DNA from 2 places in the Streptomyces sp. NPDC046866 genome. Region 2 is predicted to be linked to the other one. Evidence: predicted binding sites of a transcription regulator. Region 2 holds the regulator's gene; the other holds the start of a gene.

Region 1 (14,110 bases), on a different contig from region 2:
CGTACGGGCCGACCGGGCTCGCATCCTCCGGCAGCTGGGCCGGCTCAACCTCGGCCTGGACCGGCTGCTGCTGCTCTGGGCCGTCGCCGCGGTCTTCGCGCTCGGCTGGTCCTTCGTCGGCATGGCGCTGATGTCCTTCGAGAGCCCCGAGGCCTTCTCCGCCGTCTTCGGGGTCGTCTTCGCGACGCTGGGGGTGGGCGTGCTCGTCCCGGCCGGGTTCTGGTTCGCCCGCGGGGCCCGCCGCGACCGGGAGGTGCGCCGGCTCCTGCACGCCTGGGCCGCCTGGGAGCGCGACCCCGCCGCCGACGCCGGGCTGCGGGCGCCGGGGCTGAGCCTGGCCTGGCTGCTGGCCTCCTTCGTCCCCGCCGCGCTCGGGCTCTGCGTGGCCTTCGCCTCGGCGGCCTCGGCCCGGCCGGGCGAGAGCACGTACGGCGAGGTGGCGTACTTCGTGGGCCTCGGCATGGTCCTGTGGATCACCGGCCTGCTGGGGCTGGCCAAGGCCGGCGCGCACTACCGCTGGGCGGTGCGCGCCTTCGGCGGGGCTACGGGGCGCTGACCGGAGAGCCGATCAGCATCGAGGGGGCGCCCGCGACGCGGGTCAGGAACACCGTCGCGGCGTTCGGGCCCTGCGGCTTGACCTTCTTGCGGAGCTCCTCGGGCTCGATGGCCGAGCCGCGCTTCTTCACGGTCAGGGTGCCGACCTCGCGCTCGCGCAGCAGGGCCTTGAGCTTCTTCAGGCCGAAGGGCAGCACGTCGGTGATCTCGTACGCGGTCGCGTACGGCGTCGCGCGCAGCTCGTCGGCGGTGACGTAGGCGATGGTCGGGTCGATGAGGCGGCCGCCCAGCCGGTCGGCGACCTCCGCGACGAGGTGGGCCCGGATGACCGCCCCGTCGGGCTCGTACAGGTACCGCCCGACGGGCCCGACCGGTGCGTCGACCAGTGGGCCGGTGCTCCGGAGCGTGCGCGGCCCGGGCAACAGGGTGGCCCGCACCCCGGCCACCCCGGCCCGGCCCCCGGCCGCGCCCGGAAGCCCGCCGCCGCGGGGGCTCCGCCCGGACCCGTCCCGCCCGGCTCCGCCGGTGGCGGCCTGGTCGTGCGGGCCCGCGGCCGGACCCGCTGCCGTGTCCTCGGCCCAGGCGCCGGCCGACCCGCCGGCCGGCTCGCCGGCCGTGGCCGTGAGCCCGCCGCCGCGGGGTGGGCTGCCCTGCGGGGCTGGTCCCCTCCCCGCCCTTCCCCCGTTCCCCGGGCTGCGCCCGGACCCGTCCCGCCCGGCTCCGCCGGTGGCGGCTTGGTCGGGCGAGCCCGCACCCGCACCCGCACCCGCGGCCGGGCCCGCAGCCGTCCCGGCGGCCGAGGCGTCGGCCGGGCCCGTGGCCGGGCCTTCGGTCGGTTCGGCGAGCGGCGTCGCGGGCCACGCCTCGGCCGGGGCAGCGGGGCGGGGGAGGCCGAACCACAGGACGGCTTCCTTGACGTCGCCGTGGTCGGAGATCCACTCGGCCTCGGCGCCGGCCGGGACCGCCTCGTGGGGGATGCCCGGGGCGATCTTGATGGCGGCGGTCCTCGCCGCGCGGGCCGTCTCCACCGCCCAGGACAGCGGCGGCGAGTAGGACTCCGGGTCGAAGATGCGGCCGCGTCCGCCGCGCCGCGCCGGGTCGATGAAGACGGCGTCGTAGCCGGTGGTGTCGACGGCCGTCACGTCGGCCTCCCGGACCTCGATCAGCTCCGCCAGCCCCAGCGCCCCCGCGTTGGCCCGGGCGACCGCGGCGGTCAGCGGGTCGCGGTCCACCGCCAGGACCCGGATCCCGAGCCGGGCCAGGGCCAGCGCGTCCCCGCCGATGCCGCAGCACAGGTCGGCGACGCTGCGCACGCCGAGATCCGCGAGCCGCCCGGCGCGGTACGCGGCCACCGAGGCCCGGGTGGCCATCTCCGCACCGCCGGGGGTGAAGTACATCCGGAACGCGTCCTCGGCGCCGAACTTCGCCACCGCCCGCTGCCGCAGCCGGGCCTGCCCGAGGGCGGCGGAGACCAGGTGCGCGGGGTGGTCGCGGCGCAGCCGGGTGGCGACGGCGAGCTCCTGGCCCGGGTCGTAGTCGCGCAGCGAGTCCAGGAGGGCGCGGCCCTCGGGGGTGAGGAGGTCGGCGAAGTCTTCGGGTGTCACCCGTTCATTGTCGGCCAGTGTGCGCCACCCGGTGGAAGGTCGCGGTCCGCCCGCGGTGTCGGACGCGCGGCGCGCGCGGGCGGTGCCAGGATGCGCAGCTATGCAGCTTGTACGACAAAAGGGACATAGGACGCTTCATGGTCGCCGGCGCGGAGCCGGCCCGCGCGCCCGGACCGGGGTGGCGCTGGCCGCCCTGCTGGTCGCGGCCCTCGGAACCGCCTGCGGCTCCTCCGCGGAGTCACCCGACCGGACCAGGCCCGGCAAGCCGGGCCAGGGCACCGAGGCGACGGGCGCGCCCGGCGCCCCCCTCACCCCCGAGCAGCGCAAGGCGGCCCGCCGGGCCGTGGTCGCCGCGGCCAAGAAGTGGAAGCTGGACAAGGCGCCGCTCGCCGCGCCGCCGGCGCCCAAGGCGAAGCCGGAGATCACCACCCGCGAGGGCTTCGAGGTCGACGGCCAGGAAGACCTCCCCCCGGTCTTCACGACCGTCCCCACGCAGGACAAGGTCGTCTTCCTGACCGTCGACGACGGCGCCGAGAAGGACCCCGAGTTCCTGAGGATGATGCAGGAGCTGAAGATCCCGTACACGGCGTTCCTCAGCGACTACCTCATCCGCGACGACTACTCCTACTTCAGGAAGATGCAGGACGCCGGCGTCACCCTGGACAACCACACCCTCAACCACCGCTACCTGCCCGCGCTGACGTACGAGCAGCAGCGCGAGGAGATCTGCGGCCAGCAGGACATCATCCAGAAGCAGTTCGGCAAGCGCCCGGCCCTGCTCAGGCCGCCGTACGGGAACTACAACGAGGACACGCTCAAAGCGGCCAAGTCCTGTGGCATCAAAGCGGTTCCGCTCTGGAACGCCGAGGCCTTCCCGGACCGGATGGACTACCGTGAATGGGACCGCGACCTCCATCCCGGAGATATCATCCTCACGCATTTCCGGGGGCGGGACGACTGGAAGGGCTCCATGCCTGACATGATCCGTCACGTCATGAAGACCGTCACGGACAAGGGGTATGCCGTGGCCCGCTTGGAGGACTACCTGTGAAGTACGCGCGCCGGTTGACGGCCGGAACGCTGGCGGCCGGCGCGCTCGCCCTGTCCCTGACGGGGTGCGGGAACAGCGTGGACCCGATCGAACGACTGGGGCGCAAGACCGCCGACGGGCACGCCGGCGCATCGGCCTCCGCCTCGGCGTCGCCGTCCCCGAGCGGGTCCCCCTCGGCGGCGAGCCCCGGCGACGAGGCGTACCGGAAGTGGGGCCTGAACGCCCCCGTGCAGTTCGCGCCCAAGCCCCCGCAGAAGCCGGCCCTGCCGCCGGCGGCCCCGGGCAAGCCCCTGGTGGTGGACCGAATACCCGTCCCCGCAGGCGAGAAGGTCGTCTTCCTGACCTTCGACGACGGCGCCGAAAAGGACCCCGAGTTCCTGAAGATGGCGGCCGACCTCAAGCTGCCGATCAGCATGTTCCTGACGGACAACATCGCCTCGTCGGACTACGGCCACTTCGAGAAGATCCGCGACAACGGCTCCGGCAGCACCATAAACAACCACACGCTGACCCACCCGAACATGCGCACGCTCCCCTTCGCGGCACAGAAGAAGGAGATATGCGGTCAGCAGGAGCGCCTGGAGAAGCGCTTCGGCGCCAAGCCGACCCGCTTCCGCCCGCCGTACGGCAACTACAACGACGACACCCTCAAGGCGGCCGCCGAGTGCGGCATCACGCAGGTCGTGCTGTGGAAGGCGTCGATGCAGATCAACGACTTCCAGTACGCCGAGGGCTCCGGCCTCAAGCCCGGTGACATCGTCCTGGCCCACTTCCGCGGCCCGTCCGAGCTCAAGGGCGAGAACGAGGTCCAGATGACCAAGCACATGCTGGAGAGCATCCAGCGCCAGGGCTACCGCATAGGCCGCCTGGAGGACTGGCTCTGACGGGTCGGCGGGTCGCCCCTTCGGCCGTCATCCGGCCGGGCGCGCAGCGGATGCCCTCCGCCGCCGGGCTCGCCAAGCTGCGAGTAACGGCTGCCCGCACCCGCACAGACGAGGAACGAGCCATGCACCGCTCCCGGCGTCTCACCGTCATCGCAGGGGCCTCGCTCCTGCTCCTCACCGCCACGGCCTGCTCGGCCGGCAAGACCACCGTGGGCGAGCTCAGGTTTCGCGCCGAGGACTCGCCGATCGAGGTCACCCACTCGAACACCTCCGTCGAGGGCTGCCACCGGATCCTCCTGCCGCGCGGCGCGGCCCACGTGCACAACAGCACGCTGGTGGACGTCGTGCTGTACCGGACGCCGGACTGCAAGAAGTCCGACAAGGCGGACGGCACCTACGTCGCCACCACCCTGTCGAACGACACGGCCCCCGGCAGCCCGCCCTGGCGCAGCTTCAGCGTGATCCACTGAGCGCGATCACCGGGGTGATCGTCGTCTCCACCGGGCCGCGGCTGTCCGCCTCGCGCTGCCGTTCCGCGCTGTCGCTGATCCGCAGCAGCAGGGCGATCATGATCCAGTTGGCCAGCAGGGACGAGCCGCCCTTCGCCAGGAACGGCAGCGCCTTGCCGGTCAGCGGGATCAGCCCGGTCACCCCGCCCGCCACCACGAAGACCTGCAGGGCCAGGGCCGCCGACAGGCCCACCGCCAGCAGCTTGCCGAAGGGGTCGCGGGCGCCCAGCGCCATCCGCAGCCCCCGCTGCACGAGCAGGGCGTACAGCAGCAGTACGGCCATGACCCCGGCCAGGCCGAGCTCCTCGCCGACCGTGGTCAGGATGAAGTCGCTGCGGCCCGCGAACTGGATCAGCTCCGGGTGGCCCATGCCGAGCCCCGTCCCCGACATGCCGCCGGTGCCGAAGCTGAACAGGGCCTGCGCCGACTGGTCGGAGGTGACGCCCGGCGGCCGGTCCTTCCAGTAGTACGAGAGTGGGTTGAGCCAGGCCGCCACGCGCCCCTTGACGTGCGGCTCGGTGGAGCCGACCACGAAGGCGCCCACCGCGGCCATGAGCAGGCCGCACACGATCCAGCTCGTGCGCTCGGTGGCGACGTACAGCATCACCACGAAGACGCCGAAGAAGATCAGCGAGGTGCCCAGGTCGCGTTCGAAGACCAGCACCAGCAGCGAGACGATCCACACCGTGATCAGCGGCCCGAGCTGGCGCATCGGGGGCAGCCGCAGGCCGAGGAACTTCCGGCCGGACAGGGCCAGGGCGTCGCGGTGGATCACCAGGTAGCCCGCGAAGAAGACCGAGATCATGATCTTCACGAACTCGCCGGGCTGCGCGGAGAAGCCGCCGACGACGATCCAGCGCTTGGCGCCGTAGGTGTCCGCGGGGGAGAAGGCCGGCGCGGTCAGCAGCACCAGCGCGACGGCCATGGTGAGGAAGATGAACCGCTGGAGCAGCCGGTGGTCGCGCAGCAGCGCCACGACCAGCAGGCAGGCGGCGACGCCGATCACCGTCCAGACCAGCTGGCCGGGCGCGTTGGCCTCGGCCCCGTACCGCTCGATGTAGGACTGGTCGAGCCGGTGCAGCAGGACGAGCCCGAGCGCGGTCAGCAGCATGGCCAGCGGGAGGACCAGCGGATCGGCGTACGCGGCGAACCGGCGCACGCCCAGATGGGCGACCAGCGCCAGCAGGGTCAGGCTGATGGTGAAGCCGCTGAGGTTCGCCGGGAGCTCGCCGTTCAGCGCGAGGCCCGCGCTCGCGTGCCCGAGGACGGCGATGCCGATGACGAAGACGAGGAGCAGCGCCTCGGTCCGGCGGCGTGCGCCGGCCGTCGTCAGCGGTCTCAGCCTCCGCACGGCTGTCCGATCCGGTCCCCCTTGAGGCGCTTTATCTTCATATCGTGCAAGACGTAAAAGACGGCGGCGAGGTTGCTCGGGGCCGTTCGGGGGACGTCGCGACCGCAGGGTTTCGGCCGGATGTGGCCGGGGAGTGCTGTGGGCACGCTCCGAATCCGGGACCCGGACGGAGCGTGTTGGCACTCCGCTTGACCGAGTGCTAATCGCCGGAATAGTCTCGCACCTGGCACTCGCCCCCGGTGAGTGCCAACACAGCGACGGGCAGGTCCGGCACCCGCGACGACGGATCCACCTGGTCGCCACCTCAGACAGTTAACCCCGTGAGATCTCCGAAGGGGGAGGTCGGATCGTGACGACCGCCAGCTCCAAGGTTGCCATCAAGCCGCTTGAGGACCGCATCGTGGTCCAGCCGCTCGACGCCGAGCAGACCACGGCCTCCGGCCTGGTCATCCCGGACACCGCGAAGGAGAAGCCCCAGGAGGGCGTCGTCCTCGCCGTGGGCCCGGGCCGCTTCGAGGACGGCCAGCGTCTCCCGCTGGACGTCAGCGTCGGCGACGTCGTGCTGTACAGCAAGTACGGCGGCACCGAAGTGAAGTACAGCGGCGAGGAGTACCTCGTCCTCTCGGCTCGCGACGTGCTCGCGATCATCGAGAAGTAATTCGCTTCACCCAGCACTGCATTGAGCTGCGCCCCTGGTCACCCCGCTGATTGCCGGGCGGCGAGGGGCGCGGTTCGTTGAACCCCGAGTTTTCCGAGAGGGCTGAACCGCTCCCATGGCGAAGATCCTGAAGTTCGACGAGGACGCCCGTCGCGCCCTCGAGCGCGGCGTCAACAAGCTTGCCGACACGGTCAAGGTGACGATCGGCCCCAAGGGCCGCAACGTCGTCATCGACAAGAAGTTCGGCGCCCCCACCATCACCAACGACGGTGTCACCATCGCCCGCGAGGTCGAGCTGGACGACCCGTACGAGAACCTGGGCGCGCAGCTGGTGAAGGAGGTGGCGACCAAGACCAACGACATCGCGGGCGACGGCACCACCACCGCCACCGTCCTGGCCCAGGCGCTGGTCCGCGAGGGCCTGCGCAACGTCGCCGCCGGCGCCTCCCCGGCCGCCCTGAAGAAGGGCATCGACGCGGCGGTCAAGGCCGTCTCCGAGGAGCTCCTCGCCACGGCCCGCCCGATCGACGACAAGTCCGACATCGCCGCCGTGGCCGCGCTGTCCGCCCAGGACCAGCAGGTCGGCGAGCTCATCGCCGAGGCGATGGACAAGGTCGGCAAGGACGGCGTCATCACCGTCGAGGAGTCCAACGCCTTCGGCCTGGAGCTCGAGTTCACCGAGGGCATGGCCTTCGACAAGGGCTACCTGTCGCCGTACTTCGTCACGGACCAGGAGCGCATGGAGGCGGTCCTCGAGGACCCCTACATCCTGATCCACCAGGGCAAGATCTCCTCGATCCAGGACCTGCTGCCGCTGCTGGAGAAGGTCATCCAGGCGGGTGGCTCCAAGCCGCTGCTGATCATCGCCGAGGACGTCGAGGGCGAGGCCCTGTCGACCCTGGTCGTCAACAAGATCCGCGGCACCTTCAACGCGGTCGCGGTCAAGGCCCCGGGCTTCGGCGACCGCCGCAAGGCGATGCTGCAGGACATGGCCACCCTCACCGGTGCCACCGTCATCGCCGAGGAGGTCGGCCTCAAGCTCGACCAGGCCGGCCTGGACATCCTGGGCACCGCGCGCCGCGTGACCATCAGCAAGGACGACACCACCATCGTCGACGGCGCCGGCTCCGCCGACGACGTGCTGGGCCGCGTCAACCAGATCAAGGCCGAGATCGAGGCGACCGACTCGGACTGGGACCGCGAGAAGCTGCAGGAGCGCCTGGCGAAGCTCGCCGGCGGCGTCTGCGTCATCAAGGTCGGCGCCGCCACCGAGGTGGAGCTCAAGGAGAAGAAGCACCGTCTGGAGGACGCCATCTCCGCGACCCGCGCCGCGGTCGAGGAGGGCATCGTCTCCGGTGGTGGCTCCGCGCTGGTCCACGCCGTGAAGGTGCTCGGCGACAACCTGGGCCTGACCGGCGACGAGGGCACGGGTGTCGCGGTCGTCCGCCGCGCCGCCGTCGAGCCGCTGCGCTGGATCGCCGAGAACGCCGGCCTCGAGGGCTACGTCATCACCTCGAAGGTCGCCGAGCTCGACAAGGGCCAGGGCTTCAACGCCGCCACCGGTGAGTACGGCGACCTGGTCAAGGCCGGCGTCATCGACCCGGTCAAGGTCACCCGCTCCGCCCTGGAGAACGCCGCCTCCATCGCCTCCCTGCTGCTCACGACCGAGACCCTGGTCGTCGAGAAGCCGGCCGAGGAGGAGGCCGACGCCCACGGCCACGGCCACGGTCACGGCCACAGCCACTGACCCGGTCGCTCCCTGAGCGCGTGAAGGCCCCGGTCCCCACCGCCGCCCGGCGGTGGGGACCGGGGCCTTCGCCGTGTGGGGACCGGTGCTCCCGCGGGGCTGCTACATCGCGCCGAGCTCCCGCATCACGCGCATGGCGTCGTAGTGCCACCAGCCTTCCTTGATCATTCCGTCCTCGCAGCGGAAGACCGTGGTGCCGGTCATCGTGCAGGTCTTGCCGGTCGGGGCGATGCCCATGAACTCGCCCTTGTGCTTGCCCGTCCAGGTCCACAGCGTGGTGACGTAGTCGTCCTGGGCCATCTGCGCGTCACGGGTGAAGGAGAAGTCGAAGGCGGTGCGCCACATCTGCACATCCTCGCGGATGCCCTCGGGACCGATCTTGTCGACGGGGTTGCTGATGTCGTGGTCGCGGTAGTCGGCGGCGAAGATCTCCTCGACCGCATCCATGTCGCCCTTCATCGCGATGTCGTCGAACATCCGGTTCGCCATGAGGGTGTTGAGGTGCTCGTCGCGCACGACGTCGAGGTTGGTGAACCGCGGCATCCCGTCGCAGAGGGCCACCATCTCCTGGAACATCTTGTCCGTCTCCGGAAGATGAGAGTTCTTCATGGCGTCTTCGTACGACGGGAATTCGACCACGTCGACATAGTGCGTGTCGGACTCGCGGTCCTTGCCGATGACGCTGTGCGTCACGGTGCGCTTGCCGTTGGTCTGCTCCAGGTAGCGGTCGAGCAGCTCGTTGACGGCCTCGGGCCTGCTGGTCTCGTAATCGACAATTTGTACGAATGTCATGACGTCTCCCGGACTGGAAGGAATATGTCCATTTTAGGGAGATTTCATCCGTCCAGCCGGTTTCGAGGCACTGCCTCCGCCGCCGCCCGGTCCCGTTACCGCGGCCCGTACTTGCGGCCCGTGCGCGAGGACAGTCCGCCCAGCAGCCCGCGCGGCGCCAGCTTCACCACACCCATCAGCGCCTTGTACCGCGGATCCGGGATCGACACCGTCCTGCCGCGGGCCAGGTCGTCCAGGGCCGTGGCCACCAACTTGTCGGCGTCCAGCCACATCCAGCCGGGGATGTTGTCCGTGCCCATGCCGGCCCGCTGGTGGAACTCCGTGCGCACGAAGCCCGGGCACAGCGCCATCAGCCGTACGCCCGACCCCGCCAGGTCCCGCGCCGCACCCTGGGTGAACTGCACCACCCAGGCCTTGCTGGCCCCGTACGTCCCGCGCGGCACGAACGCCGCAACCGACGCCACGTTGACCACGCCGCCCCGGCCGCGCGAGCGCATCGACTCCGTGGCCGCCGAGGTCAGCCGCAGCACCGCCTCGACGTGCACCTTCAGCATGGCCAGCTCGTCGGCCATCGCCACCTCGAGGTAGCGGCCCTTGTTGCCGAAGCCGGCGTTGTTGACCAGCAGGTCGACCGGGTGCGTGCGGTCGCCGAGGCGCTGTTCGACCGCGGCGATGCCCTCGTCGGTGGACAGGTCCGCGGCCAGCACCTCGGCCTCGATGCCGTGCCGGTCGTGCAGCTCCGTCGCCTGTTCGGCGAGCCGCTTCGTGTCCCGGGCCACCAGGACCAGGTTGTGGCCGCCGGCGGCGAGCCGGCGGGCGAAGGCGGCGCCGATGCCCGCCGTGGATCCAGTGATCAACGCAGTCGTCATAGCCGCAACCTAGCCGCACCGGACGGCGGGCCGGTGCGGGCCCGCCCTGGCGGTACCACTTCGTCCGCTTTCCCGCCGCGCGGCGGGCGCCCGCGGTCGCGCACCCGTTGCCGGCCGGCTACTTCCCGTACTTCTCCATGTACGCGTGCACCTTCGCGTGCGCCTGCGGCTCCATCGCCGCGCCGGCCGCCAGGGTGCGCGCCAGCAGCTCCCGCTCGGTGGTGAACGCGCGGAACCACAGCCCGACCGTCACGTCGTGGTCCGGACGGCTCAGCACCTCCACGCGGTCGCCCGGCGAGACGGCGCCCTCCTGCACCACGCGCAGGTACGCCCCCGGCCGCACGGCCTCGGTGTACCGCTTGACCCAGGCCCGCTCGTCCAGCGCGCCCTGGAAGGTGCGGCACGGGATGCGGGCCGAGGCCACCTCCAGCACCACCTCGGAGCCGATCCGCCAGCGCTCGCCGAGCAGGGCGCCGTTCACGTCGATGCCGGAGGTGGTGAGGTTCTCGCCGAAGACCCCGCCGGGCAGTTCGCGCCCCAGCTGCCCCTCCCACCAGTCCAGGTCCTCGCGGGCGTACGCGTACACCGCCTGGTGGTCGCCGCCGTGGTGGCGCAGGTCGCACACGGCGTCCCCCTCCACGCCGGAGGCCCCGACGCCCCTGGGCCCCGGGGCGAAGACGCGGACCGGGCCGGGGACCGGCCGCTTGCCTATGCCCGTCACCCCGCCCTCGGCGTCGGTGTGCGGGGAGGCCGTCGCGCGGCCGGTGTTCACGGAGATCACATGCATGGGCGCCATGGGAGCACACGCTAACCGAGCCCCCTCAAAGGGGCACCGGAATATGGGTGGGGGCTTCAAAGCGGGGCTTATGCTCGAAGGGTGATCGAGGCACGTCATCTCCGCGTCCTGCGCGCCGTGGCCGGCACCGGCTCCTTCTCCGCCGCCGCCCGCGAACTCGGCTGCACCCAGCCGGCCGTCTCCCAGCAGATGAAGGCGCTGGAGCAGTCGGCCGGCACCCCGCTGATCGTCCGCGCCGGCCGCGAGATGCGCCTGACGCAGGCCGGCGCCGCGCTCGTCCGGCACGCCGCCGGGATCCTCGCCGGCCTGACCGCCGCCGAGGAGGAGGTCGCGGCCATCGCCGGACTGCGCGCCGGGCGGGTCCGGCTCGTGTCGTTCCCCAGCGGCAGCTCCACCCTGGTGCCGACGGCGCTCGCCGCGATGCGCGCCGAGCACCCGGGGACCCGGATCTCGCTGGTCGAGGCGGAGCCGCCGCGCTCGGTGGAGATGCTGCGCGACGGCGACTGCGACGTGGCGCTGGCCTTCCGGTACGGCTCGGCCCCGCGGGCCGGGGCCGGGGGCGACGCGGGGTCCGGGGCGGGTGCGGCGCCGGGTGCCGGAGCGGGCGCCGGGGCGGGTGCCGCTGCGGACGCGCCCGCCGAGTGGGACGACCTGGTCGTACGGCCGCTGCTGACGGACCGGCTCGTCGGGCTGGTCCCCGAGGGGCACCGGCTGGCCGGGGCCGAGCGGGTGGGCATGGCGGACCTCGCGGACGAGCCGTGGATCGCGGGCTGCCCGCGCTGCCGCCGCCACCTCGTCGAGGTGTGCGAGGGCGCGGGCTTCACCCCGCGCATCGACTTCGCCACCGACGACTACCCGGCCGTGGCCGGCCTCGTCGGAGCCGGGCTGGGCGTCGCGGTGCTGCCGGAGCTCGCGGTGGAGTCCGTACGGGCCAAGGGCGTGAGCATGCTGGCCGTCGAGCCGGCCGTCGAGCGCGAGATCGTGGCGCTGACCCTGCCGGACCTCGCCCGGGTGCCGGCCGTGGCCGCGACCCTCGCCCAGCTGGAGCGGGCCGCCGTCCGCTGACGCGCGACGCGCGCCCGCGGGCGCGCCGGCGGCTGCCGGTGCGCCCGCGCCGCCACGGTCGTACGGAAGGCCCGCCCCCCGTAAGAGGAAACGTTTCTTCTCTCGCCCCGTCAGTCCGGGGCGATCCGTCCGATCGTGCTCGACGCGGGGATCAGGCGATGGCGGGCGCGGCCCATCAGCTCCTCGCGCTCGTCCTCGGTGAGGCCGCCCCACACCCCGTAGGGCTCGCGGACGGCCAGGGCGTGCGCGGCGCACTCCGAACGCACCGGGCAGCGCATGCAGACCTCTTTAGCCGAGGCCTCACGCGCACTCCGGGCCGCACCGCGCTCGCCCTCGGGGTGGAAGAAGAGGGAGCTGTCGACTCCCCGGCAGGCGGCCAGCAGCTGCCAGTCCCAGAGGTCGGCGTTCGGTCCGGGGAGGCGGGAGAAATCTGCCATGGGTAGTCCTCTTGGTGCCGGTACTGAGACGGATACGGTCCAAGTCTCCACACCTACTGTCGTAGTAGATGTAAATATGACTCATTGGGAATCTAGCCTCAGACACATGGCAAACGGAAGGAAAGCCGCCAAATAGGGCATACCTCCAGATGGAGGACGATTGGCGAGTTGCGCCAGTCGCGTGATCGCGTCCTCACGTAGAGTGCCGAAGGTGTCCGTCCGACCCGTAACTCTTTCGAGTGACCATCGTTGAGAGAGCGAAGGCGGTTGAACCAAGAAGTTCCCGGACAGGTGTCCGAGGGCATCGACCGCACAGGTGACGATACGTACCAGCCTGGAGGCTCAAGGTGACGCGCATCAGCAGCTGCGGAGGGCGGTCATGACTTCCGTCCTCGTCTGCGACGACTCCCCGCTTGCCCGAGAGGCGCTCCGTCGCGCGGTTGCCACCGTGCCCGGCGTCGAGCGTGTGACGACGGCCGCCAACGGCGAGGAAGTCCTCCGCCGCTGGGGCGCCGACCGCTCCGACCTGATTCTCATGGACGTACGGATGCCCGGGCTCGGCGGTGTCGAGACGGTGCGCCGACTGCTCTCGGCCGACCCGGGCGCCCGCATCATCATGCTGACCGTGGCCGAGGACCTCGACGGGGTGGCCCTGGCCGTCGCCGCCGGCGCCCGCGGCTACCTGCACAAGGACGCCTCGCGCGCCGAACTGCGGGCCACGGTGACGCAGGCGCTCGCCGACCCGACCTGGCGCCTCGCGCCGCGCCGGCTCCGCTCGGCCGAGATGGGCGCCGCGCCCACGCTCACCGCGCGCGAGATCCAGGTGCTGGAGGGCATGAGCCACGGCCGGTCCAACGCGGAGATCGGGCGCGAGCTCTTCCTCTCGGAGGACACGGTCAAGACGCACGCCCGCCGGCTCTTCAAGAAGCTGGGCGCCTCCGACCGGGCGCACGCCGTGGCGCTCGGGTTCCGCTGGGGCCTGGTCCGCTGACCGCGCTCCCGCGGGCCGGACGCTGAGGGTGGTCCCGTCCGCCGCCGGCGGGCGGGGCGGCGCGCACCACGCGCGCCGCGCCCCTGGACGCGAAGCCCCCGAACCGCCGCTCCGGTATCCGCCGGTCCGCGATCGGCCGGTCCGCGGATCCGTCCGTATCCGTCCCGTCGCACCCCGTGCGCAGCGGGGGGTTGGCGGGGCACAATCCGGGGGACGTGTCGCTTCGTGCGCGATGCCGCATGCTTGAGGGTGTGGCGCATTTTCTGGGATGGGGCCTCGGGGACTGTTCGGGCGAGCGGGAGGGGAGTGTGCAGTGACGAGTTCAGGCGCACCCGCTCATAACGCTTCGATGCACAACACGGGCCGAGGTGCCGCGAACGCTCCGGCGCCAAGGCACCATGGATTGATGCGCGACGACGAGGCCCTGGGCTCCTCCGCGGCCACAGGGCCCACCGGAGCCGCCAAAGGCGGCAGCGCCGGGGCCGTCAGCGCGCTGGTGCGCCGCGCCGTGGAAGGCGACGAGCAGGCCACTCACGACCTGCTCGCCTTCGTGCACCCCCTGGCCATCCGCTACTGCCGCACCCGGCTGTCGCGGCTGCCCGGGGACGCCCGCCACTTCGTCGAGGACCTGGCGCAGGAGGTCTGCGTCGCCGTCCTGATGGCGCTGCCGCGCTACCGGGACACCGGCCGCCCCTTCGAGGCCTTCGTCTTCGCCATCGCCGCGCACAAGGTCGCCGACCTCCAGAGGGCCGCCATGCGCCACCCCGGCAGCACGGCCGTGCCCTCCGACGAGATGCCCGA
Region 2 (14,110 bases):
CCAAGGGCAAGGGCCTGCTGGACGCGGCCCGCAAGGCGGGTGCCCGGGAGATCGCCTGCCCGAAGATGGCCAAGGCCGCGGACCGGCTGGCGTTCGTCCGCGGCGAGTTCCGCACGGCGGGCCGCTCCGCGACCCCGGAGGCCTGCCAGGCGCTGGTCGACGCGATCGGCAGCGACCTGCGGGAGCTGGCCAGCGCGGTGGCGCAGCTCTGCGCCGACGTCGAGGGCACCATCGACGAGGCGGTGGTCGGCCGCTACTACACCGGCCGGGCCGAGGCCTCCAGCTTCACCGTCGCCGACCGGGCCGTCGAGGGCCGGGCGGCGGAGGCCCTCGAAGCCCTGCGCTGGTCCCTGGCGACCGGCGTGGCCCCCGTCCTGATCACCAGCGCGCTGGCCCAGGCGGTCCGGGCGATCGGCAAGCTGGCCTCCGCGCCCCGCGGTGCCCGGCCCGGCGACCTCGCCCGCGACCTCGGCATGCCCCCGTGGAAGATCGACCGGGTCCGCCAGCAGATGCGCGGCTGGTCGGCGGACGGCGTCGCCGACGCCCTGCGCGCGGTCGCGGAGGCCGACGCGGGTGTCAAGGGCGGCGGTGACGACCCCGAGTACGCCCTGGAGAAGGCCGTCGTGGCCGTAGCCCGCGCAGCCCGCCCCCGCCGGCCCGCGTACTGACCGCCACCGCCGACAGCCGGGCCCGCACGGCGGCCCGGCCGCGCCGGTGCTCCCGCCAGAGCAGCACCTGCCCACTGACCCCGATGAGCGCGCCCACCACGCCGAGGACGATCAGCGGACTGACCCACCCTGCCGAATCGGCAGCGGGCTCCTGAACGACCTGCCCGCCCTGCCGGATCGGGCCGGTCTGCTGCCCGCTGCTCAGGTCCTTGAGGGTCAGCTGCCCGATGCACCGGGCCAGCCCGCCCACCTCGGCCTGCCGGCGGGCGTCCAAGGCGATCGCGGTCCTGGTGGCGGTCGGAGCCGGGCCGGTCGGCGATGCGACCGGCGCGGGGGAGCGGCTCGGTGCTGCCATGTCGCCGGAGTCGGAAGGGGCCGGGGCGGAGGGCCACGCCGTGGCGGCGTATGTGGAGAAGGGGTCGGGGCCGAGGCTGGACGCCGGCTGGAGGAACAGCTCGCCGCCGCCCTCGTCGCGTGCGGCGAGCGTGATCCCGGCGACGGCGACTGCCAGGGCGATCAGCAGGCCCATGCCGCTGAGCAGCCATCCCCAGCGCGGAATCCCGCCTCGGGTGCGGCCCCTGGTGCGCATGGCACCCAGGGTGCGGGTGGGCACCGGGCGCCGCATGCGCGCAGTGGCGTTCGGGGTATGCCGAAGGCCCCGGCCGCCACCCTGGGGAAGGGTGGAGGCCGGGGCCTTCGGTCACTGCTGTGTGCGCCGCACCCGCGTGGCGAACGCAGGCCGCGTGCGGCGCGGGGTGCCGGTCAGGAGCGGATGAGAGGGCCCGCTTGGTCCGTCCCGGCGATCACATCGAGTGCGGAACCTCAGACGGAGGCAACCTTGGAGGCCAGCGCCGACTTCTTGTTGGCGGCGGCGTTCTTGTGGATGACACCCTTCGAGACGGCCTTGTCCAGCTTCTTGGAAGCCAGGCGGACCGCAGCGGTGGCCTTCTCCGCGTCGCCGGCGAGGATGGCCTCGTTGGCCTTGCGGATGAAGGTGCGCAGCTCGGACTTGACCGACTTGTTGCGAAGGCGAGCCTTCTCGTTGGTCTTGTTCCGCTTGATCTGGGACTTGATGTTCGCCACGAAAGAGCCTTTTCAGGTTCAGAGTTTTTTCCGGACGTGTCCCGTCTGCTGAGAGGGCATGCGAGACACAGCCACCCAGGCTACCAGGCACGCTTCGACCGGCCCAAACCGAGCGCATCCCTGCGTCCATGGGACCATGGGAGTCTGCGTACAGATCCGCCTGTCGCACAGACCGACGCTCAGCCAACGCTTCAGACTGCGACCCGAGAATCAGGACACTGCGTGCCCGCCATCCCCAGCAACGTGCCCGAGCCGAGCCGTACCGACCCGGCGCTGATCCGCAACTTCTGCATCATCGCGCACATCGACCACGGCAAGTCGACGCTTGCCGACCGGATGCTCCAGCTGACCGGCGTCGTCGACCAGCGGCAGATGCGCGCCCAGTACCTGGACCGCATGGACATCGAGCGTGAGCGCGGCATCACGATCAAGTCCCAGGCGGTCCGTCTGCCCTGGGCCCCCACCACGGGCGACGGCGTGGGCAAGACGCACATCCTCAACATGATCGACACCCCGGGGCACGTCGACTTCACCTACGAGGTCTCCCGCTCCCTCGCCGCGTGCGAGGGCACGATCCTCCTGGTGGACGCCGCCCAGGGCATCGAGGCCCAGACCCTCGCCAACCTCTACCTGGCGATGGAGAACGACCTCACCATCGTCCCGGTCCTCAACAAGATCGACCTCCCGGCCGCCCAGCCGGAGAAGTTCGCCGAGGAGCTGGCGAACCTGGTCGGCTGCGACCCCGACGACGTGCTGCGGGTCTCCGCCAAGACCGGCATGGGCGTGGACGCGCTGCTCGACCGCGTGGTGCAGGAGGTCCCGGCGCCGGTCGGCGTCAAGGACGCCCCCGCCCGCGCGATGATCTTCGACTCCGTCTACGACTCGTACCGCGGCGTCGTCACGTACGTCCGTGTGGTCGACGGCACGCTCAACAAGCGCGAGCGCATCCGGATGATGTCCACCAACGCCACGCACGAGCTGCTGGAGATCGGCTGCAACTCGCCCGAGATGCTGCCGGCCGACGGCCTCTCGGTCGGCGAGGTGGGCTACCTGATCACCGGTGTGAAGGACGTCCGCCAGTCCAAGGTCGGCGACACCATCACCCAGATGACGGGCGGCGCCACCGAGGCGCTGGGCGGCTACAAGGACCCCAAGCCCATGGTGTTCTCGGGCCTGTACCCGCTGGACGGCTCCGACTACCCCGAGCTGCGCGACGCGCTGGACAAGCTCCAGCTCAACGACGCCGCCCTGGTGTACGAGCCGGAGACCTCCGCCGCCCTCGGCTTCGGCTTCCGCGTCGGCTTCCTCGGCCTGCTGCACCTGGACGTGATCCGCGAGCGCCTGGAGCGCGAGTTCGGCCTCGACCTGATCGCCACCGCGCCGAACGTCGTCTACCGGGTCGTCCTGGAGGACGGCAAGGAGATCACGGTCACCAACCCGAGCGAGTTCCCCGAGGGCAAGATCTCGGACGTGTTCGAGCCGGTCGTGCGCGCCACGATCCTCGCCCCGACCGAGTTCATCGGCTCGATCATGGAGCTGTGCCAGAACCGCCGCGGCACCCTGCTCGGCATGGACTACCTCTCCGAGGACCGCGTCGAGATCCGCTACACGCTGCCCCTCGCCGAGATCGTCTTCGACTTCTTCGACCAGCTGAAGTCCAAGACCCGCGGCTACGCCTCCCTGGACTACGAGCCCACCGGCGAGCAGTCCTCCAGCCTGGTCAAGGTGGACATCCTGCTCCACGGCGACAAGGTCGACGCCTTCTCCGCCATCACCCACAAGGACGCCGCGTACGCGTACGGCGTGCGCCTGGTGGCCAAGCTGCGCGAGCTGATCCCGCGGCAGGCCTTCGAGGTGCCGGTCCAGGCGGCGATCGGCTCCCGCGTCATCGCCCGCGAGACCATCCGCGCCATCCGCAAGGACGTCCTCGCCAAGTGCTACGGCGGTGACATCTCCCGCAAGCGGAAGCTGCTGGAGAAGCAGAAGGAAGGCAAGAAGCGCATGAAGATGGTCGGCTCGGTGGAGGTCCCGCAGGACGCCTTCATCGCCGTCCTGTCGAGTGACGAATCGGGCGCGAAGAAGAAGTAGCCGTCCGTAGCCGCCTGCCGTGCACGGCAGGCGGAACAGGCCCCCGCGCAGCGCCGCGGGGGCCTGTTTCGTTATGAATCGGCGGCTCAAGGGCTCTTACGCGTCAGCCGGAGGCGCCCTACCCTGATCACTACCCGTTTGGTTACTCGCCAGTTACAACCCCTGGTTGCAAGCCCTGTTGGAAGCCGCCGTCCCCCCACTAGGGCGGCAGGCCCTGCCGCGTGGTCCGGAGGACGTCCGTGAGCGACACACAGACCCTGATCGAGAACCGTCCGCCCACCGTGGCGGCCCTCTTCCTTGAGCGTGTCGCCGCCACGCCGGACAACGAGGCCTACCGGTACCCGGTGCCCGCCGCCTCCGGCAGCGGACCGGACGACTGGAAGTCGCTGAGCTGGGGCCAGGCGGCCGAGCGGGTCTTCGCCATCGCCGCCGGACTGATCGACCTCGGCCTGGAGCCCGAGCAGCGGGTCGCGCTCGCCTCCAACACCCGCGTCGAGTGGATCCTCTCCGACCTGGGCGTGATGTGCGCGGGCGGCGCCGTCACCACCATCTACCCCAGCACCAACGCCGAGGAGTCGGCGTTCATCCTCTCCGACTCCGCCAGCCGCGTGCTGATCGCCGAGGACGCCGCCCAGCTGGCCAAGGCCCGCGAGCGCCGCGCCGACCTGCCCGAGCTCGCCCACGTGGTCGTCCTGGACGCCGCCGACGCGGTCGCGGCCGAGGGGGACCCGGAGGGCTGGGTGCTCTCCCTCGCCGAACTCGAGGCGCGCGGCAAGGAGTACCTCGCCAAGCACCCGGACGCGGTCAAGGAGCGCATCGGCTCCATCACCTCCGACCAGCTCGCCACCCTGATCTACACCTCCGGCACCACCGGCCGCCCCAAGGGCGTCCGCCTGCCGCACGACAACTGGTCGTACATGGCCAAGGCCACCGTGGCCACGGGCATGATCTCCAGCGACGACGTCCAGTACCTGTGGCTGCCGCTCGCCCACGTCTTCGGCAAGGTGCTCACCTCCGGCCAGATCGAGGTCGGGCACGTCACCGCCGTCGACGGCCGCATCGACAAGATCATCGAGAACCTTCCGGTGGTCCAGCCCACCTACATGGCGGCCGTCCCGCGCATCTTCGAGAAGGTCTACAACGGCGTGGCGGCCAAGGCCCGCGCCGGCGGCGGCGCCAAGTACAAGATCTTCAAGTGGTCGGTCGGCGTGGCCCGCGAGTACGCCCGGACCACCCAGGACAACTACCGCCGCACCGGCAACCCGAGCGTCCCCCTCGGCCTCGCCGCCAAGCACAAGATCGCCGACGCGCTCGTCTACTCCAAGCTCCGCGACGCCTTCGGCGGCCGGCTGCGCGCGGCGGTCTCGGGCGCCTCGGCCCTCGCCCCGGAGATCGGCTACTTCTTCTCCGGCGCGGGCGTCCACATCCTGGAGGGCTACGGCCTCACCGAGTCCAGCGCCGCGTCCTTCGTCAACCCCGGCGAGGCCTACCGCACCGGCACCGTCGGCAAGCCGCTGCCCGGCACCGAGGTCCGCATCGCCGACGACGGCGAGATCCTCCTCCGCGGCCCCGGCATCATGCAGGGCTATCACGGCCAGCCCGACAAGACCGCCGAGGTGCTGGAGGAGGACGGCTGGCTGCACACCGGCGACATCGGCGAGCTCTCGCCCGACGGATACCTGCGCATCACCGACCGCAAGAAGGACCTGATCAAGACCTCCGGCGGCAAGTACGTCGCCCCGGCCGAGATCGAGGGCCAGTTCAAGGCGATCTGCCCGTTCGTGTCGAGCATCGTCGTGCACGGCGCCGACCGGAACTTCTGCACCGCCCTGATCGCCCTCGACGAGGCCGCCATCCTCGGCTGGGCCGCCGAGCACGGCCTGGAGGGCAAGAGCTACGCCGAGGTGCTCGCCGCCGCCGAGACCAACCGGCTCGTCGAGACGTACGTACAGACCCTCAACGAGGGCCTCCAGCGCTGGCAGACCATCAAGAAGTTCCGGATCCTGCCCCGCGACCTCGACGTCGAGCACGGCGACCTCACCCCCAGCCTGAAGCTGAAGCGGCCGGTGGTCGAGCGTGAGTTCAAGCACCTGATCGACGAGATGTACGAGGGCGCCCGCGAGGCGTGACCCCTGCACGGCGGCGGTGCCCGGGCCCCGCGGCCCGGGGCGCCGCCGGCCGCGGCGCCCCCGGCAAGGGCCCGGGCGGGCTCCGGCGGCCGGGGCCCCGGGCGGCGTGCGGGACAATGGTGGCATGCCTTCCGCCCTGCCCGACGGTGACCCCATGCCCGAGGACGGCGCCCTGCCCTCGCACGCCCTGGCGGGCGCAGGGGACCGGCCCCTCGGCTTCTACCTGCACGTCCCCTACTGCGCCACGCGCTGCGGGTACTGCGACTTCAACACCTACACGGCCACCGAGCTGCGGGGCACCGGCGGTGTGCTCGCCTCCCGCGACAACTACGCCGACACCCTGATCGACGAGGTCCGCCTCGCCCGCAAGGTCCTCGGCGACGACCCGCGCAGCGTGCGCACCGTGTTCGTCGGCGGCGGCACCCCCACGCTGCTGCCCGCCGCGCACCTGGTCCGCATGCTCGCGGCGATCCGCGACGAGTTCGGGCTCGCCGACGACGCCGAGATCACCACCGAGGCCAACCCGGAGTCCGTGGACCCCGCCTACCTCGCGGAGCTGCGCGCCGGCGGCTTCAACCGGATCTCCTTCGGCATGCAGAGCGCCAAGCAGCACGTGCTGAAGGTGCTGGACCGCACGCACACCCCCGGCCGCCCCGAGGCGTGCGTCGCCGAGGCCCGGGAGGCCGGCTTCGAGCACGTCAACCTGGACCTGATCTACGGCACCCCCGGGGAGTCGGACGACGACTGGCGGGCCTCGCTGGACGCCGTCCTCGGCGCCGGGCCCGACCACGTCTCGGCGTACGCGCTGATCGTGGAGGAGGGCACGCAGCTCGCGCGGCGCATCCGGCGCGGCGAGGTCCCGATGACGGACGACGACGTCCACGCCGACCGGTACCTGATCGCCGACGAGGTGCTCGCCGCGGCGGGCTACGGCTGGTACGAGGTGTCCAACTGGGCCACCTCGCAGGCCGGGCGCTGCCTGCACAACGAGCTGTACTGGCGGGGGGCCGACTGGTGGGGCGCCGGTCCCGGGGCGCACAGCCACGTGGGCGGCGTGCGGTGGTGGAACGTGAAGCACCCGGGCGCGTACGCGGCCGCGCTGTCCGAGGGGCGGTCGCCCGGCGCCGGGCGTGAGCTGCTGTCCGAGGAGGACCGGCGGGTGGAGCGGATCCTGCTGGAGCTTCGGCTGGTGGACGGCTGCCCGCTGTCCCTGCTGGCTCCGGCCGGGCTGGCGGCGTCCCGCCGTGCGCTGCAGGACGGCCTGCTGGAGCCGGGCCCCTACGCGGACGGCCGCGCCGTCCTCACCCTCCGCGGCCGGCTCCTCGCCGACGCCGTGGTCCGCGACCTGGTCGACTGACCGCTGCCGCTGCCGCTGCCGCTGCCGCTGCCGCTGCCGCTGCCGCTGCCGCTGCGCGGAGCCGCTTCCCCTACCCGCCCCTTCCCGAAACCGGGGCCGACGCCCCGGACCCCGTTCCGTGCGCTTCGCGCCCGGTGCGCTCAAACGCCGCGCGGGCTGGATCGTGCCGCTGCGCGGCAATTCCAGCCCCGCCGGCGTTTGAGGCGCTGGGGTACCCCCAGCGGTAGCTGGGGGAGGGTCCGGGGGCGGAGCCCCCGGTTTCGGGAAGGGGCGGGGAGGGGACTGGCTCCGCGCAGCGGCAGCGGCAGCGGCGGCGTCAGGCCGTGACGTGGTCGATCAGGTGTTCCACCGCGCCCAGCAGCGGGGGCTCCAGGTCGCGGTACGAGGTCACCCGGGACAGGATGTGCCGCCAGGCGGCCCCCGTGTTCTCCGGCCAGCCCAGCGCCCGGCAGACGCCCTTCTTCCAGTCCTGGCCCCGAGGGACCTCGGGCCAGGCCCGGATGCCGAGCGCGGCCGGCTTCACGGCCTGCCAGACGTCCACGTACGGGTGGCCCACCACCAGCACGTGCTCCGAGGAGACCGCCGCGGCGATGCGGGACTCCTTGGAGCCGGGGACCAGGTGGTCCACCAGCACGCCCAGGCGGGCGTCCGGGCCGGGGGCGAAGGCCTCGACGATCGACGGGAGGTCGTCGACGCCCTCCAGGTACTCCACCACGACCCCCTCGATCCGCAGGTCGTCGCCCCAGACCCGCTCGACCAGCTCGGCGTCGTGCCGCCCCTCCACGTAGATCCGCCCGGCCCGCGCCACCCGCGCCCGCGCCCCGGGCACGGCGATCGAGCCCGACGCCGTGCGCTGCGGCCCGGCCGGCCCGGCCGGGGTCCGCGGGGGCCGTACGAGGGTCACCGCGGCCCCCTCCAGCAGGAACCCGCCCGGCTGGAGCGGGAAGACCCGCCGCTTGCCGAAGCGGTCCTCCAGCGTCACCGCGCCCGCCTCGCAGCCCACCACGGCCCCGCAGAAGTCCGTACCCGCCACCTCGACCACCAGGTCGGGCTCGGCCGGCACCTCGGGCACGGGCACGGCCTTGGCGCGCTTCCACGGCGGGGTCAGGTCGGGGGAGTACTCACGCATCCGGCCGACCTTAGGAGAGCCGGCGCGCTCAGACGCCCGACACGCCGAAACGCGCCGACAGTGTGTCGCGTTGCGCACGCACGAACGCCGCGTCCACCACCGCCCCGTGCCCCGGCACGTACAGGGCGTCCTCCCCGCCGAGCGCCAGCAGCCGGTCCAGGGCCGCCGGCCACTGCCCCGGCACCGCGTCGGGCCCCGCCTGGGGCTCGCCCGACTCCTCCACCAGGTCCCCGCAGAACACCGTCTCCCGCTCGCCCGGCACGAAGACGGCCAGGTCGTACCCGGTGTGGCCGGGGCCCACGTTGGCCAGCAGCGCCTGCACTCCGCCCAGTTCCAGCGTCCATTCGCCCGACACCAGGTGCCGCGGCGGCACGAGCAGGTCGGCGGCCTCGGCGGCCTCCGCCGGGTCCAGGCCGTGGCGCACCGCGTCCCTGCGCAGCCCGTCGCCGCCCGCGAGGAGCTCGGCGTCCAGGCCGACGGCCCCGTACACCTCGGCCCCGGAGAACGCGGCCCCGGCCAGGACGTGATCGAAATGGCCGTGGGTGAATGCGATATGGGTCACGCGCCGGCCCGTCAGCCGCTCCGCCTCGGCCCGTACCCGAGCCCCCTCCCGGAGGCTCGAACCCGGGTCGACCACGAGGACGGAATCGTCGCCGACCACCAGTCCCACCGTGCAATCCCACACCGGGAGGCGTCTGCGGCCGGTCCGCCGCGTCAACCGCTCCCACCCGGCCTCTTCCCAACGTACGTCCATGCCGCGACGCTACCTGGCAAGGTCACCTGGCGGGCCGCCCTTGCTAGCCGTGTACTACCCGGCCGTACACTGACCGGGGGTTCTCTGGCACTCGTGCGACCCGAGTGCCAGACGCCACGGACGATCACCACGACGACCCGCATCACAGCTGGAGGTGTGCACGCGATGCTCAGCGAACGCAGACTCGAGGTGCTGCGCGCCATTGTCCAGGACTATGTCGGGACGGAGGAGCCGGTCGGCTCCAAGGCGCTGACCGAGCGGCACCGACTGGGAGTCTCGCCGGCCACCGTGCGCAACGACATGGCGGTGCTGGAGGAGGAGGGGTACATCGCCCAGCCCCACACCAGTGCCGGGCGCATCCCCACGGACAAGGGCTACCGGCTCTTCGTCGACAGGCTCGCCGGCGTCAAGCCGCTGTCGACGCCCGAGCGCCGGGCCATCCAGAACTTCCTCGACGGGGCCGTCGACCTCGACGACGTCGTCGGCCGCACGGTGCGGCTGCTCGCGCAGCTGACCCGGCAGGTCGCGATCGTCCAGTACCCCTCGCTGACCCGCTCCACCGTCCGGCACGTCGAGCTGCTCGCGCTGGCACCCGCCCGCCTGATGCTCGTGCTGATCACGGACACGGGCCGGGTCGAGCAGCGGCTCGTCGACTGCCAGCTGCCGTTCGGCGAGGCCTCGCTGGCCGATCTGCGGGCGCGGCTCAACAGCCGCGTGGTGGGCCGCCGGTTCACCGACGTCCCGCAGCTGGTGCAGGACCTGCCAGAGTCGTTCGAGCCCGAGGACCGGCCGACGGTGTCGACCGTGCTGTCGACGCTGCTGGAGACCCTGGCCGAGGAGGCCGAGGAGCGCCTGATGATCGGCGGCACCGCCAATCTGACGCGCTCCGGGCACGATTTTCCCCTGACGATCAGGCCGGTGCTCGAGGCGCTGGAGGAGCAGGTCGTGCTCCTCAAGCTGCTCGGCGAGGCCAACGAATCGGGCATGGCCGTACGGATCGGGCATGAGAATGCCTACGAGGGACTGAACTCCACGTCCGTCGTGTCGGTCGGCTACGGTTCGGGCGGCGAAACTGTCGCCAAACTCGGCGTGGTCGGACCGACCCGCATGGACTACCCCGGAACGATGGGAGCGGTACGCGCAGTGGCACGTTACGTCGGACAGATCCTGGCGGAGTCGTAAGTGGCCACGGACTACTACGCCGTACTCGGCGTGCGCCGCGACGCATCGCAGGACGAGATCAAGAAGGCCTTCCGCCGCCTCGCGCGCGAACTCCACCCGGACGTGAACCCGGACCCGAAGACGCAGGAGCGCTTCAAGGAGATCAACGCGGCCTACGAGGTCCTCTCGGACCCGCAGAAGAAGCAGGTCTACGACCTCGGCGGCGACCCGCTGTCCTCCTCGGGCGGCGCGGGCGCGGGCGGCTTCGGCGCCGGCGGCTTCGGCAACTTCTCGGACATCATGGACGCCTTCTTCGGCCAGGCGGCACAGCGCGGCCCGCGCTCGCGCACCCGCCGCGGCCAGGACGCCATGATCCGCCTCGACCTCGAGCTGGACGAGGCCGCCTTCGGCACGACCAAGGACATCCAGGTCGACACCGCCGTCGTCTGCACCACCTGCTCCGGCGAGGGGGCCGCTCCCGGCACCTCCGCGCAGACGTGCGACATGTGCCGCGGCCGCGGTGAGGTCTCGCAGGTCACCCGGTCCTTCCTGGGCCAGGTCATGACCTCGCGCCCCTGCCCGCAGTGCCAGGGCTTCGGCACCGTGGTCCCGACCCCGTGCCCCGAGTGCGCGGGCGACGGCCGGGTCCGCTCCCGCCGCAGCCTGACGGTCAAGATCCCGGCCGGCGTCGAGAACGGCACCCGCATCCAGCTCGCGGGCGAGGGCGAGGTCGGCCCCGGCGGCGGCCCCGCCGGCGACCTGTACGTGGAGATCCACGAGCTCCCGCACCCGGTCTTCCAGCGCCGCGGGGACGACCTGCACTGCACGGTGACCCTCCCCATGACGGCGGCGGCCCTGGGCACCAAGTGCCCGCTGGAGACGCTGGACGGCATGGAGGAGGTCGACATCCGGCCCGGCACCCAGTCCGGCCAGTCGATCCCGCTGCACGGCCGCGGCGTGACGCACCTGCGCGGCGGCGGTCGCGGCGACCTGATCGTCCACGTCGAGGTGCAGACCCCCGCCAAGCTGGACCCGCAGCAGGAGGAGCTGCTGCGCCAGCTGGCGAAGCTGCGCGGCGAGGAGCGGCCGATGGGCCAGTTCGCGCCGGGCCAGCAGGGCCTGTTCAGCCGCCTGAAGGACGCGTTCAACGGCCGCTGAGCCGCAGGACCGCAGCTGCGGGCCCGGTCCGGGGACATGCCCCGGCCGGGCCCGCGGCGCGTCCGGCCGCCTGCGGCCGGACGCCGAAGGGGACCATGCCAGGCGAATGCGGTGATTCGGCCCCGTGGGCGGGACGTGGCACGATGCACAGCATGTCCTCGGCAGCGAACGGTCTGACCCGGTACCCGATCGTGCAGGCACCCATGGCGGGCGGCGCCTCCTGCCCGGCGCTGGCCGCCGCCGTGTGCGAGGCGGGCGCCCTGGGCTTCCTCGCCGGCGGCTACAAGACCGCCGACGGCATGTACCAGGAGGTCAAGCGGCTGCGTGCGCTCACCCGCCGCCCGTTCGGCGTGAACCTCTTCATGCCGCAGACCGGGCACGCCGACCCGGCCGCCGTCGAGGCCTACCGCGGCCAGCTGGCCGGCGAGGCCGGCTGGTACGACGTCTCCCTGGCCGAGGAGGACACCCTCGGCACCAGCGACGACGGCTACGACGCCAAGCTCGCGATCCTGATCGAGGACCCGGTCCCGGTGGTGTCGTTCACCATGGGCTGCCCCACGCCCGCGGTCCTCGCCTCCCTGCGCAAGGTCGGCACGTACAGCATCGTCACCGTCACCTCGGTGGACGAGGCCCGCGCCGCCCAGGCGGTCGGCGCCGACGCGGTGTGCGTCCAGGGCGTCGAGGCGGGCGGCCACCAGGGCACCCACCGCGACGACCCCCAGGCCGACGGCACGGCCCGGGTCGGGCTGCTCGCGCTCGTGGCGCAGGTACGGGAGGCGGTGGCCCTTCCGATCATCGCGGCGGGCGGGCTGATGCGCGGCTCGCAGATCGCGGCGCTGCTGGCGGCCGGCGCGGAGGCGGCCCAGCTCGGCACGGCGTTCCTCCCCTGCCCCGAGTCGGGCGCGCACCCGCTGCACAAGAAGGCGCTCACCGACCCGATGTTCCCGCACACCGAGCTGACCAGGGCGTTCTCCGGGCGCCCGGCCCGGGGCCTGGTGAACCGGTTCATGCGGGAGCACGGCCCCTACGCCCCGGCCGCGTACCCGCAGATCCACCACATGACCGCGGGCCTGCGCAAGGCGGCCGCCGCGGCCGGCGACCCGCAGGGCATGGCCCTGTGGGCCGGCCAGGGGCACCGGCTGGCGCGGGCGCTGCCGGCGGGCGGGCTGGTGGAGGTGCTGGCCGCGGAACTCGCCGAGGCGCAGAGCGCGTTGAACGACATGCAGAAGAGGAGTACGTCATGACCGCCCCCGTGTTCGTGGTCGAGGAGGTGCCCGCCGGGCCCCGGTTCGTCCTGGACGGCCCCGAGGGCCGGCACGCGGTCTCCGTGAAGCGGCTGAACCCGGGCGAGGCGGTGGTCCTCACCGACGGCCGCGGCGCATGGGCCGAGGCCGTCGTGGAGGCGGCCGAGGGCAAGGACCGGCTGACGGTGGCGGTCTGCGCCACCGGCCACGAGCCGGAGCCCGAGGTGCGGATCACCGTGGTCCAGGCCCTGCCGAAGGGCGACCGCGGCGAGCTGGCCGTGGAGACCATGACCGAGACCGGCGTCGATGCGATCGTGCCCTGGCAGGCCGCGCGCTGCATCACCCAGTGGCGCGGCGACCGCGGCGCCAAGTCCCTGGCCAAGTGGCGCAGTACCGCCCGCGAGGCGGGCAAGCAGTCGCGCCGGGTCCGCTTCCCGGAGGTGGCCGAGGCGATGAGCACCAAGCAGGTCGCCGCGCTGCTCGCCGAGGCGGACCTCGCGGTGGTCCTGCACGAGGACCGCGCCCACCCGTCGGGAGCCCTCGCCACCGCCGAGCTCCCGGCCAAGGGCTCCATCGTCCTGGTGGTCGGCCCCGAGGGCGGGGTCTCCCCCGAGGAGCTGGCCGTCTTCGCGGAGGCGGGCGCCCGGCCCTTCCGGCTGGGCCCCTCGGTGCTGCGGACCTCCACCGCCGGCACCGCGGCGGCGGCCGTGCTGCTGGCCCGGACCGGCCGCTGGTCCTGAAAGGCGCCGGTCCCGGAGAGCCGCCGTGCCCGAAAGGCGGGCCCTGGCCCGGGCGTCGGCGGATACGATGCCGGAGCTGATCAACGTCGACGTCGGCGCACCGCCCGCGTCACCCACGGAAGGCGAAGCAATGGCCGGGGAACCGCAGGCCGACTGCCTGTTCTGCAAGATCGTCGCGGGGACCGTCCCGGCGACGGTGGTCCGGGAGACCGAGACGACCGTCGCGTTCCGGGACATCAACCCCCAGGCGCCCACCCACGTGCTGGTGATCCCCCGCCTGCACTACCCCGACGCCGCCTCCCTCGCGGCCGCCGAGCCGAACGTCACCGCCGACGTGCTGCGCGAGGCCGGCGAGATCGCCGCCCAGGAGCAGGTCGACGAGCACGGCTACCGGATCGTGTTCAACACCGGCGCCGGGGCCGGCCAGACCGTCTTCCACGCGCACGCGCACGTCATCGGCGGGCGCGGCCTGCAGTGGCCGCCGGGATAGCCGTGTCCGTACGCGAGTTCGTGGTGCTGGGCACCGCCAGCCAGGTGCCCACGCGCCACCGCAATCACAACGGCTACCTCCTGCGCTGGGACGGCGAGGGCATCCTCTT

What was found. Region 2 encodes HrcA, which represses chaperone genes, less so after heat shock. Its sites were predicted from a motif close to TTNGCACTCNGNNNNNCNGAGTGCNAA; they were not measured.
Region 1: the regulator HrcA is predicted to act here: its motif matches at 6,131-6,157, upstream of groES (co-chaperone GroES).

What each region holds. Positions count from the first base shown of each region.
Region 1 covers NZ_JBEYXN010000003.1:309,376-323,485, forward strand. The annotation lists gene AB0953_RS07460 (hypothetical protein) at 1-556, shown strand, start outside; gene AB0953_RS07465 (methyltransferase domain-containing protein) at 543-2,159, opposite strand; gene AB0953_RS07470 (polysaccharide deacetylase family protein) at 2,260-3,210, shown strand; gene AB0953_RS07475 (polysaccharide deacetylase family protein) at 3,207-4,094, shown strand; gene AB0953_RS07480 (hypothetical protein) at 4,217-4,564, shown strand; gene AB0953_RS07485 (FtsW/RodA/SpoVE family cell cycle protein) at 4,548-5,954, opposite strand; gene groES (co-chaperone GroES) at 6,304-6,612, shown strand; gene groL (chaperonin GroEL) at 6,728-8,359, shown strand; gene AB0953_RS07500 (ester cyclase) at 8,462-9,151, opposite strand; gene AB0953_RS07505 (SDR family oxidoreductase) at 9,247-10,020, opposite strand; gene AB0953_RS07510 (MOSC domain-containing protein) at 10,139-10,807, opposite strand; gene AB0953_RS07515 (LysR substrate-binding domain-containing protein) at 10,898-11,881, shown strand; gene AB0953_RS07520 (WhiB family transcriptional regulator) at 11,992-12,318, opposite strand; gene AB0953_RS07525 (response regulator transcription factor) at 12,698-13,309, shown strand; gene AB0953_RS07530 (sigma-70 family RNA polymerase sigma factor) at 13,716-14,110, shown strand, end outside.
Region 2 covers NZ_JBEYXN010000009.1:19,654-33,763, forward strand. The annotation lists gene holA (DNA polymerase III subunit delta) at 1-668, shown strand, start outside; gene AB0953_RS15680 (hypothetical protein) at 577-1,257, opposite strand; gene rpsT (30S ribosomal protein S20) at 1,491-1,751, opposite strand; gene lepA (translation elongation factor 4) at 1,974-3,839, shown strand; gene AB0953_RS15695 (AMP-dependent synthetase/ligase) at 4,079-5,968, shown strand; gene hemW (radical SAM family heme chaperone HemW) at 6,123-7,325, shown strand; gene AB0953_RS15705 (DUF3097 domain-containing protein) at 7,642-8,454, opposite strand; gene AB0953_RS15710 (MBL fold metallo-hydrolase) at 8,483-9,208, opposite strand; gene hrcA (heat-inducible transcriptional repressor HrcA) at 9,374-10,390, shown strand; gene dnaJ (molecular chaperone DnaJ) at 10,391-11,527, shown strand; gene AB0953_RS15725 (nitronate monooxygenase) at 11,680-12,771, shown strand; gene AB0953_RS15730 (16S rRNA (uracil(1498)-N(3))-methyltransferase) at 12,768-13,511, shown strand; gene AB0953_RS15735 (histidine triad nucleotide-binding protein) at 13,642-14,001, shown strand; gene AB0953_RS15740 (ribonuclease Z) at 14,004-14,110, shown strand, end outside.